Regions from separate parts of the Sphingobium anseongense genome, predicted to be linked through region 1. Evidence: predicted binding sites of a transcription regulator. Region 1 holds the regulator's gene; the other holds the start of a gene.
What was found. Region 1 encodes LexA, which represses DNA repair genes until DNA is damaged. Its sites were predicted from a motif close to GTTCCNCNCTTGTTCT; they were not measured.

Region 1 (4,354 bases):
ATATGCAGGAATCCTGTGGGAGAGGGTGCGAAACGGGTCACCACCTTCTTTTTATCCCCGGTTGCGCTCACTCAGATATTCCTCGACATTCGCTGGCTGGTATATGGACGCGACGCCCCCTAGCATGGCTTTTGAGCTACGACAAACGTCCCTTTTCGCAGGTGCGAGGGACAGGGCACGATCGACGGCCGCATGGATCGAAGCATGGCTGGAACGGCAGCGCGAACAGATCGCGCTGTGGGTGCCGGTGGCGCTGGGATCGGGGATCGCGGCCTGGTTCGCCTTGCCGGATCGAAGCGGTTGGCTAGCATTCTGCTGTGTCGCGCTGGCCGTTTCCTGCCTTTCGCTGGTGCTGCCGGTCCAGGCCCGCCTGCGTCAGATGATGCTGGCCGGCGGAATGCTGGCTTGTATCGGTTGCCTGCTGGTGTGGGGCAAGGCGCACCTTGTGGGATCGCCCCCGCTCGCCCGCGCGACCTTCACGCAAGTGACGGGAGAGGTAGTGGCAATGACCGATATGCCCGCCCAGGCCATGGTCCGCCTGCTGGTGCGGCCGGAAAGCAGGCCGGACCTGCCCGACATGATACGAGTCAATCTGGCGCGTGAGCGGCAACCGGCGGGCCTGGGCGCGGGCGCGCATGTCCGGTTGCGCGTGCGCCTGATGCCGCCGGCGCCGCCCGCGGTTCCGGGGGGGTATGATTTCGCGCGCCGTGCCTATTTTCAAGGGATCGGCGCTACCGGCCGAGCTTTGCCGCCGGTCGAGATGCTGCGCCCTGCGCCGGGAGACGGCAGGACGCTGCGTATGCGGTTGTCCGCCCATGTCCAGTCGCGGGTCGAGGGGCCGGCGGCGGGCATCGCGGCCGCGCTGGCATCCGGCGATCAGGGTGCGATCGCGCAAGAGGATGTGGAAGCGATGCGGCGCAGCGGCCTGGCGCACCTGCTGTCGATCAGTGGCTTGCACGTCACCGCGCTTATCGGGGCCGTCATTTTCCTGTGCCTGCGCTTGCTCGCGCTCAGTCGCCATGCGGCACTGCATTGGCCATTGATGCTGATGGCCGCCGCCGCCGGTGCGGCTGCGGGTATCGGCTATACCCTGTTGACCGGAGCGGAGGTGCCGACCATCCGGTCCTGCATCGCGTCGCTGCTGGTGCTGGGCGGGCTGGCGATGGGACGCGACGCCATCACCTTGCGGCTGGTGGCCACCGGCGCGTTGATCGTGCTGACATTCTGGCCCGATGCGCTGGTGGGGCCAAGCTTCCAGATGAGCTTCGCGGCCGTGATCGCGCTGGTCGCCCTGGGCGAACATCCCGGCTTTCGCGCGCTGACGGTGGCCCGCGACGAGGGGCCGGGGCGCAAGGCGAGCCGCATGATATTGGCGTTGCTGCTTACCGGGATTGTCATCGAACTGGTGCTGATGCCGATCGCGCTGTTTCATTTTCATCAGGCGGGTCTGCTTGGCGCTATCGCCAATCTGGTCGCCATCCCGCTGACGACCTTTGTCGTGATGCCGGCCGAAGCGCTGGCATTGCTGCTTGATCTTTTCGGTCTTGGCGCACCCGCCTGGTGGGTGGCGCAGCAGGCGCTGGCGCTCCTGCTGCTGATCGCCCACGGCGTGGCGGCCAGCCCGCTGGCGGTCATGCTGGCGCCTGCCTTTGGCGTGGGCTTGTTCGCGACTATCGCCCTGGGCGGCCTGTGGAGCCTTCTTTGGCGTGGCCCCGTGCGGTGGCTGGGGCTGGCTCCGGTCGCAATCGGCACGTTGGTCATCATCCTGACGCCGGCGCCCGACATCGTCGTGACCGGTGACGGGCGGCATGTTGCAGTGCGAACCGCTGACGGAACCATGGCAATGCTGCGTGCTGGCGCAGGCGACTATATCCGAGACACGCTGGCTGAAAGTGCGGGGCAGGACGGCGAACTGGGCGTGATCGCCGCACTTCGCCAAGCGCGGTGCAGCGCCGACCTGTGCGCCGTGGCTATGGCGCGGAGCGGACGATCGTGGCGCGTGCTGGCGACACGGAGCGCCATGTATGTCCCGCCTGCGATATTGGCGCGCGATTGCGCCCAGGCCGACATCGTCGTCAGCGACCGGCGCTTGCCGCGCGCCTGCCGACCACGATGGCTGAAACTGGACCGGGGGACGCTGGCGCGAACGGGCGGGATCGCGATTAACCTGTCGCGCGGCTCGGTGCGCATGGTGCGTTCGCCGGGCGACGCGCATCCCTGGGTCGCGCGCGCACCGGCGCGTCAATTATATCGGCGGATCAGCCCTGCCAGCTTGCCCTGAATGCGGACCTGGCGTGGATCATAATATTGCGGCTGATAGGCGCTGTTGGCCGGGTCCAGCCGAACCCGGCTGCCTTCGCGTCGGAAATATTTGAGCGTGGCTTCGGCGTCATCGATCAAAGCAACCACGATCTGACCTTCGCGCGCGACTTCGGTTCGCTGGATCAATGCGAAATCGCCATCGAGAATGCCTGCTTCGACCATCGAATCGCCAGCTACTTCCAGCGCATAATGATCGCCCGCGCCCAGCAAGGCGGCAGGCACCGAAAGCATGTTGCGGCCCTCAAGCGCCTCGATCGGCACCCCGGCGGCAATGCGGCCATGGAGCGGAATTTCGATGACGTCATTGGCGGCAACCAGTTGCGGCGGTGTCGGGGCGGCGCGCACGGGCGTGACCGGCTTGGCCGCCCTGCCCATCGCATCAGGCAGCTTGACGACTTCAAGCGCGCGCGCGCGATTGGGAAGGCGCCTGATGAAGCCGCGTTCTTCCAGGGCGCTGATAAGGCGGTGTATCCCCGACTTCGATTTGAGATCGAGCGCTTCCTTCATTTCCTCGAAAGAAGGTGACACGCCGCCCTGCTCCAGCCTGACCTGAATGAAACGGAGCAATTCCTGCTGCTTGGGCGTCAACATCGCCTAATCCCTGTCCTATGGAACGGATAGGGAACACATAGGAAACAGAGCGAGCTGCGTCAAGCGCGTTAAGCCGCCTACCATGCCAGCGGAAATATGGGCACTTCATCGCCCGGCTTTGCCGGCGGCGATCCTGCCGCGCGCAGGATCAGACAGTCCGCGTCGGCGAGCGCTCGCGTCGCCGCGCTGTCCTGCGATGTCACGGCGACGATGCGGTCATTCTTGCGGAAAGCGCGCAGATATTCGTCGCGGTCGCCGGCGCCGGGCAGGGAGTCGGCGAGCGTTGCCCGTTCGGGCTGGGGGAAGGGCGATGCGTCGCCGGCAATGTGGCGCACAAGCGGCAACAGAAAGAGCCAGGCGGTGACGAAAGCCGACACCGGATTGCCGGGGAGGCCGAGGAACAGGCTGCGATCGAGGCTTCCGGCGATCAGCGGCTTGCCCGGTCGCAATTTTACCTTCCAGAAATCGAGGCTTCCGCCCACCGCCTGAAATGCTGGGCGGACGAGGTCATGATCACCCACCGATGCACCGCCTGTGGAAACGATGACATCCGCATGACGGGCGGCATTGAACGCTGCGGTCATGGCATCCATGTCGTCGGGCACGATGCCGACATCGGTGATGTCGCAGGGCAGGGACGCGAGCATCGCGCTCAACATCACCGCGTTGGAGGAGGGCAGGCCACCGGGCGGAACGGGGACGCCGGGAGGGACCAGTTCGTTGCCGGTCGAAATCAGCGCGACGCTTGGACGGTGGCCGACGCTGAGCTGGCCCTGGCCGGCCAGGGCGGCAAGCGCCAGTTGGGCCGGGTCGAGCCGGGAACCTGGGGCGAGCAGGACAGTGTCGGCGGCAAAGTCCGAACCTGCTCGCCGTATGTGCCGACCGGGGACAGGGGCGTCCCGCGTGCCGACGACCTGATCGCCATCGCGCCTGGCGTCTTCCTGGATCATGATCGCGTCGGCGCCTCTCGGAAGCGGCGCGCCGGTGAAAATGCGGCAGGCGTCGCCAGCGGCCAGTTCCGGCGGGATGCCTGTGCCCGCCGCGCTTTCGCCGATGACGCGCCAGGGGCCAGGCCATTGCGCGGCGCGGATTGCATAGCCGTCCATTGCGGACAGGTCGGCCCATGGCTGGTCGCGCAGCGCGACGACGTCGTTCGCCAGCCAGCGTCCCGCGCATTGCCCGATCGGGAGCGTTTGCGGGGGCAGCCGGGGCGCGAGCGCCAACAGGCGCGCCTGCGCCTGTTCGACCGGCATCAGGCTCATGGCGCGCGCCAGTCCCCGGACTTGCCGCCGGATTTGGAGAGCAGGCGGACGCCGCCGATCACCATCGCCTTGTCCACGGCCTTGGCCATATCGTAGATGGTGAGCAGGGCGACGGTCGCCGCCGTCATTGCTTCCATTTCCACGCCGGTCTGGGCGCTGGTGCGCGCGATGGCGGTGAC
Region 2 (4,354 bases), on a different contig from region 1:
CGATGTCGACGCGCTGCTGGCCTGCGTGACCGACCGGACGAAGGTGGTTTTCCTCGCCAATCCCAACAACCCGACCGGCACGATGACGCCGCGGGCTGACATCGCCCGGCTGCACGCGGGCCTGCGCCCGGACATCCTGTTCGTGCTCGATCAGGCCTATGCCGAATATCTCGACGCGAACGAGGATGACGGCGGGCTGGACCTGGCGCGCACCGCGTCCAACGTGCTGGTGACGCGCACCTTTTCCAAGATTTTCGGCCTCGCCGCCGAACGGATCGGCTGGGGCTATGCCAGTGCCGATGTGATCGACGCGCTGCATCGCATCCGTGCGCCGTTCAACGTCACCACCATGGGCCAGGCGGCTGCGGTCGCGGCGATCGGCGATACCGACTGGACCGATCTGAGCCGCGCCCACAATGCCCGCTGGCGCGACTGGCTGGCGGGGGAAATCGCCGCGCTGTCCAACCATGGCCTGCGCGCGGTGCCCAGCAAGGCGAATTTCCTGCTGGTCCTGTTCGACGGCAAGCTGACGGCGGAAGCGGCGATGAAGGGGCTGTGGGACGAAGGATTTGCGACACGCTGGCTGCCGGGGCAGGGTCTGCCCAACGGCCTGCGCATCACCATCGGCACCAAGGAGCAGACCCGCGCCGTTGCAGCCAAGCTGCGCGCGATGGCGGAAGCGGCCTGAATGCTGCCCTTTTCCCGCATCACTATCATCGGCCTCGGCCTCATCGGTTCCTCGCTCGCCCACGCCATCCGCCAGGCGATGCCGACGGTGCGCGTCACCGGCCACGATGCCGATCCGCAGGTGCGCGAAATCGCGCGCGCGCTCGACCTGTGCGACGACATCACCGACACCGCCGGCGCCAGCGTGACCGACGCGGACCTGGTGATCCTGTGCGTGCCGGTGCGCGCAATGGGCGCGGCCGCAGCGGAAATCGCCGACGATCTGCCTGCGGACGCGATCGTCAGCGATGTCGGCTCCTGCAAGGCCGACGTGCTGGCGCAATTGACCGCCGCGCTGCCCGGCCGCGTCATCATTCCCGCCCATCCCGTCGCCGGAACCGAAAACAGCGGCCCGCGAGCGGGCTTCGCCACCCTGTTCAAGGGCCGCTGGTGCATCGTCACCCCGCCCGCCGATGCCGATCCCGCCGCGGTCGAGCGCGTGGCCGAACTGTGGCGGCGCGTCGGCGCGAATGTCGAGCTGATGGACCCGGCGCATCACGACCTGGTGCTGGCGGTGACCAGCCACCTGCCCCACCTCATCGCCTACACCATCGTCGGCACGGCCAGCGACATGGAAAATGTCACCCAGTCCGAAGTCATCAAATATTCCGCCGGCGGCTTTCGCGATTTCACCCGCATCGCCGCGTCCGACCCGACCATGTGGCGCGACGTATTCCTGGCGAACAAGGATGCGGTGCTCGAAATGCTCCAGCGCTTTTCGGAAGATCTGTCGGTGCTCCAGCGCGCCATTCGCTGGAATGACGGCGACGCGCTGTTCAACCTGTTCACCCGCACCCGCGATATCCGCCGGTCGATCATCGAACAGGGGCAGGACGACCCCGCCCCCGATTTCGGCCGCACGCATTAGGGCCACGGGCTTTCGACGGGACAATGATCGCGATTTGACGCCGGCCGCGCCGGCGATCAGGCGTTCCAGCCGATCTCGGCGACATGGTCGGGGTCGGCAAGCGCGGTCAGGCGGCGCGCGGCGCGCCGGGCAAAGCGCAGCGTCTGCGCCTTGCGCCGCGCCGCCGCCAGCGGTTCGACCGGCGCGGGCCGCACCAGCTCGGCGTCATATTGATCGGCCACGATCAACCCGGTGCGCTCGGGCCACAGCGCCTCGCTGTCGAACGGGCGCAAATCGAACCCGCTCGGCACCGCCCAGTAGAACCGGTCGCAATAGTCGAAATAATCGGGCCATTTGCCATCGCCCAGCAGGTCGCCACGCGAACATTTGATTTCGACGATGGTCAATTGCCCGGCGGCGTCGATGGCCATGATGTCGGCGCGCCGGCCGTTGGGCAGGGGCACTTCCAACATCCCGCTCATGTCATGGCGAAAGAACAGCCGCAACGTGCCCCGCGCCACCGCCAGCGCGGTGCCGTCCATCAGCGGCGAGCAGGAAGGGGCGGGGTCGCTGTCGGCCATGACCCGATATAGAACGGGTCGGGAACAAAAGAAAAGCCCGGTCAGCGCATCCGCGCCGCCGGGCCGGTCCTGATGATCGTCCTGGCCGGAGGATTCGGCCCATATGGGCCGAATTTCGATCAGCGATAGAAGATGTGGTTGTCGATCGACGCCAGCTGCTTCTTGCCCCAGCCCGGCGACACGCGGCGGGCGTGGAAGAACAGCGCGCCTTCGGCCTGGCTGTCCCAACGGTCTTGCGATGCGATCTGGGCGATGGCGACCGCTTCGCGCCAGGCGCGGCTGTCGGCCCGCACCGACGGAATGGCATTGCCGCGCACGAAGCTGAACTGGCCGCGCTGCAACACGACGCCGCACAGGCTGCTGGCGAACCGGCCCGAACGGGCGCGGTTGATCACGACCCGCGCAACCGCGAGCTGGCCTTCCAGGCTCTCGCCCTTCGATTCGAAATAGACCGCACCGGCCAGGCAGCGCATGTCGCCATCGACCTCTTCGGGCGCGCCATGGGCGGCAACCAGTTCGATCAGGCTGTCGGCCTCCGGCGGGCTGGCTGGCACGGTTTGCGATTCGATCGGCTGGGCGACTTCGCGCGGACTTGCGAAAATGACGGCGGGCTTCACGCTCTGCGCCGGGGAACCTGTGACAGGTTCGGGAATTGTTACCGGGACAGTGCCGGTGGACATGGACCCGGTGAGCGATGCCTCGCTCGCGATCGACATGTCGGTTGCCGCTGTCGCCGCTGCGGCGGACAGAGCCAGTGCCGCGAAGGTCGCGGCTTTCAGACGAAAACTCATTATATCTCAAAAATATGCGGTTCTTGGCCATGAACGCCGGCGTTACACAAACCCCTTGCCAGCGTCGGGCCGCCCCCCGTCTGCGTGTTTACCGGGCCGGGCCCCCCTGGACCGTCACGGCAACCTGCGCGTTGTAGCGTTGCGCGCCTATGTCCGCCGCGTATCCGCCTGTCAACGATCAGCAGATCGTTTCAGCGGCGAACCGTTCCGCTTCCGGGATGTCGAGTTCGATTATCCACAGGTCGGGGTCTGCGCGGCGACGACGCTCAATATATTGGGGCATGTCGTCCGCGCCCGCGCCGCATGCCATGAGTCGCCACCCGCCGCGATAGTCCGACACCCGCTCGAACAGCCCGATTTCCCGCCCCTTTTCAAGCGTCTGGACCAGGATGACGCCGCTTGTCGGATCGCCCTTCACCACCACCGTGGCAACGCCGCCCGCGCCGTTCGCGCGTCGGATCAGCGCGCTGGCCAGCATCGCGCTGGTCAGCCGCGCCTCAGTCATCGCCGAATCGATAGCCGGCCAGCGATGACAGCGGAAATTGCGATCGCATGAAGGTGCCGGTGCCGCGACCGACCTCTTCGCCGTCCGAATCGATCAGGCTGGCTTCGGCGACATAGACTCGGCGCTTGCCGCTGATCCACCGCCCTTCGGCGCGAATCCGGCCTGGGCCGATCGGCCGGGTGAACAGCAGGTTGAACGATGTGGTCAGCAGGAACCGGTCGCTGACCAGGCTGTTGGCGGCATAGAAGGCCGCATCGTCCAGCATCTTGAAATAGACCGTGCCATGCACCGCGCCGGCGGCATGAAACGCGCCTTCGTCCACCTCGAAATCGATCACCGAATGGCCGGCGGCGGGAATCATCAGGTCCGACCGGAACATCTGGTTGATCGGCGCCGACCGGTACAAATGTTCCAGCGCGCGGAAATGCGCGCTTTCGCCGCTTGGCGGGCCGTCCGGCTCAGGCTGCGTCACGCGCCTCGTTGCCCGCCAGCATCGCATGAAGCGCAGCGTCCGACCGCGCCCCGCGCAGCCGGGCGATCTGCGCCTCGTCGCGCAGGTAGCGCGAAACGCGCGCAAGCGTCTTCAAATGTTCCGCGCCGCTGTCGGTCGGCGACAGCAGGGCAAAGACGATGTCGACCGGCGCTTCGTCGATCGCATCGAAGGCGACGGGCGGATCGAGCAGGACGACGATGCCGCGCATCCGGTCCAGCCCTTCCATCTTGGCATGGGGAATGGCGACGCCGCCGCCAAAGCCGGTCGACCCCAACCGCTCACGTTCGGTCAGCGCTTCGTTGACGCGCGCGGGGTCAAGGCCATAGGCTTCACCGGCAATATCGGCGATTTTCAGGAACAGGTGCTTCTTGCCATTGACCGACAGGCCGGTCGCCAGCGCGCTGGATGAAA

Region 2: a site for LexA is predicted at 2,165-2,180, ahead of WG908_RS09540 (MmcB family DNA repair protein). Genes of this name have one in related genera too.

The regions. Positions count from the first base shown of each region.
Region 1 covers NZ_JBBJUL010000001.1:211,134-215,487, reverse strand. Annotated here, with positions in the region: gene gltX (glutamate--tRNA ligase) at 1-71, opposite strand, end outside; gene WG908_RS01030 (ComEC/Rec2 family competence protein) at 125-2,281, shown strand; gene lexA (transcriptional repressor LexA) at 2,242-2,913, opposite strand; gene WG908_RS01020 (molybdopterin molybdotransferase MoeA) at 2,991-4,175, opposite strand; gene moaC (cyclic pyranopterin monophosphate synthase MoaC) at 4,172-4,354, opposite strand, start outside.
Region 2 covers NZ_JBBJUL010000005.1:278,960-283,313, forward strand. Annotated here, with positions in the region: gene WG908_RS09530 (pyridoxal phosphate-dependent aminotransferase) at 1-688, shown strand, start outside; gene WG908_RS09535 (prephenate/arogenate dehydrogenase family protein) at 689-1,594, shown strand; gene WG908_RS09540 (MmcB family DNA repair protein) at 1,651-2,154, opposite strand; gene WG908_RS09545 (cell wall hydrolase) at 2,274-2,945, opposite strand; gene WG908_RS09550 (DUF1491 family protein) at 3,124-3,450, opposite strand; gene WG908_RS09555 (PaaI family thioesterase) at 3,443-3,949, opposite strand; gene WG908_RS09560 (PTS sugar transporter subunit IIA) at 3,909-4,354, opposite strand, start outside.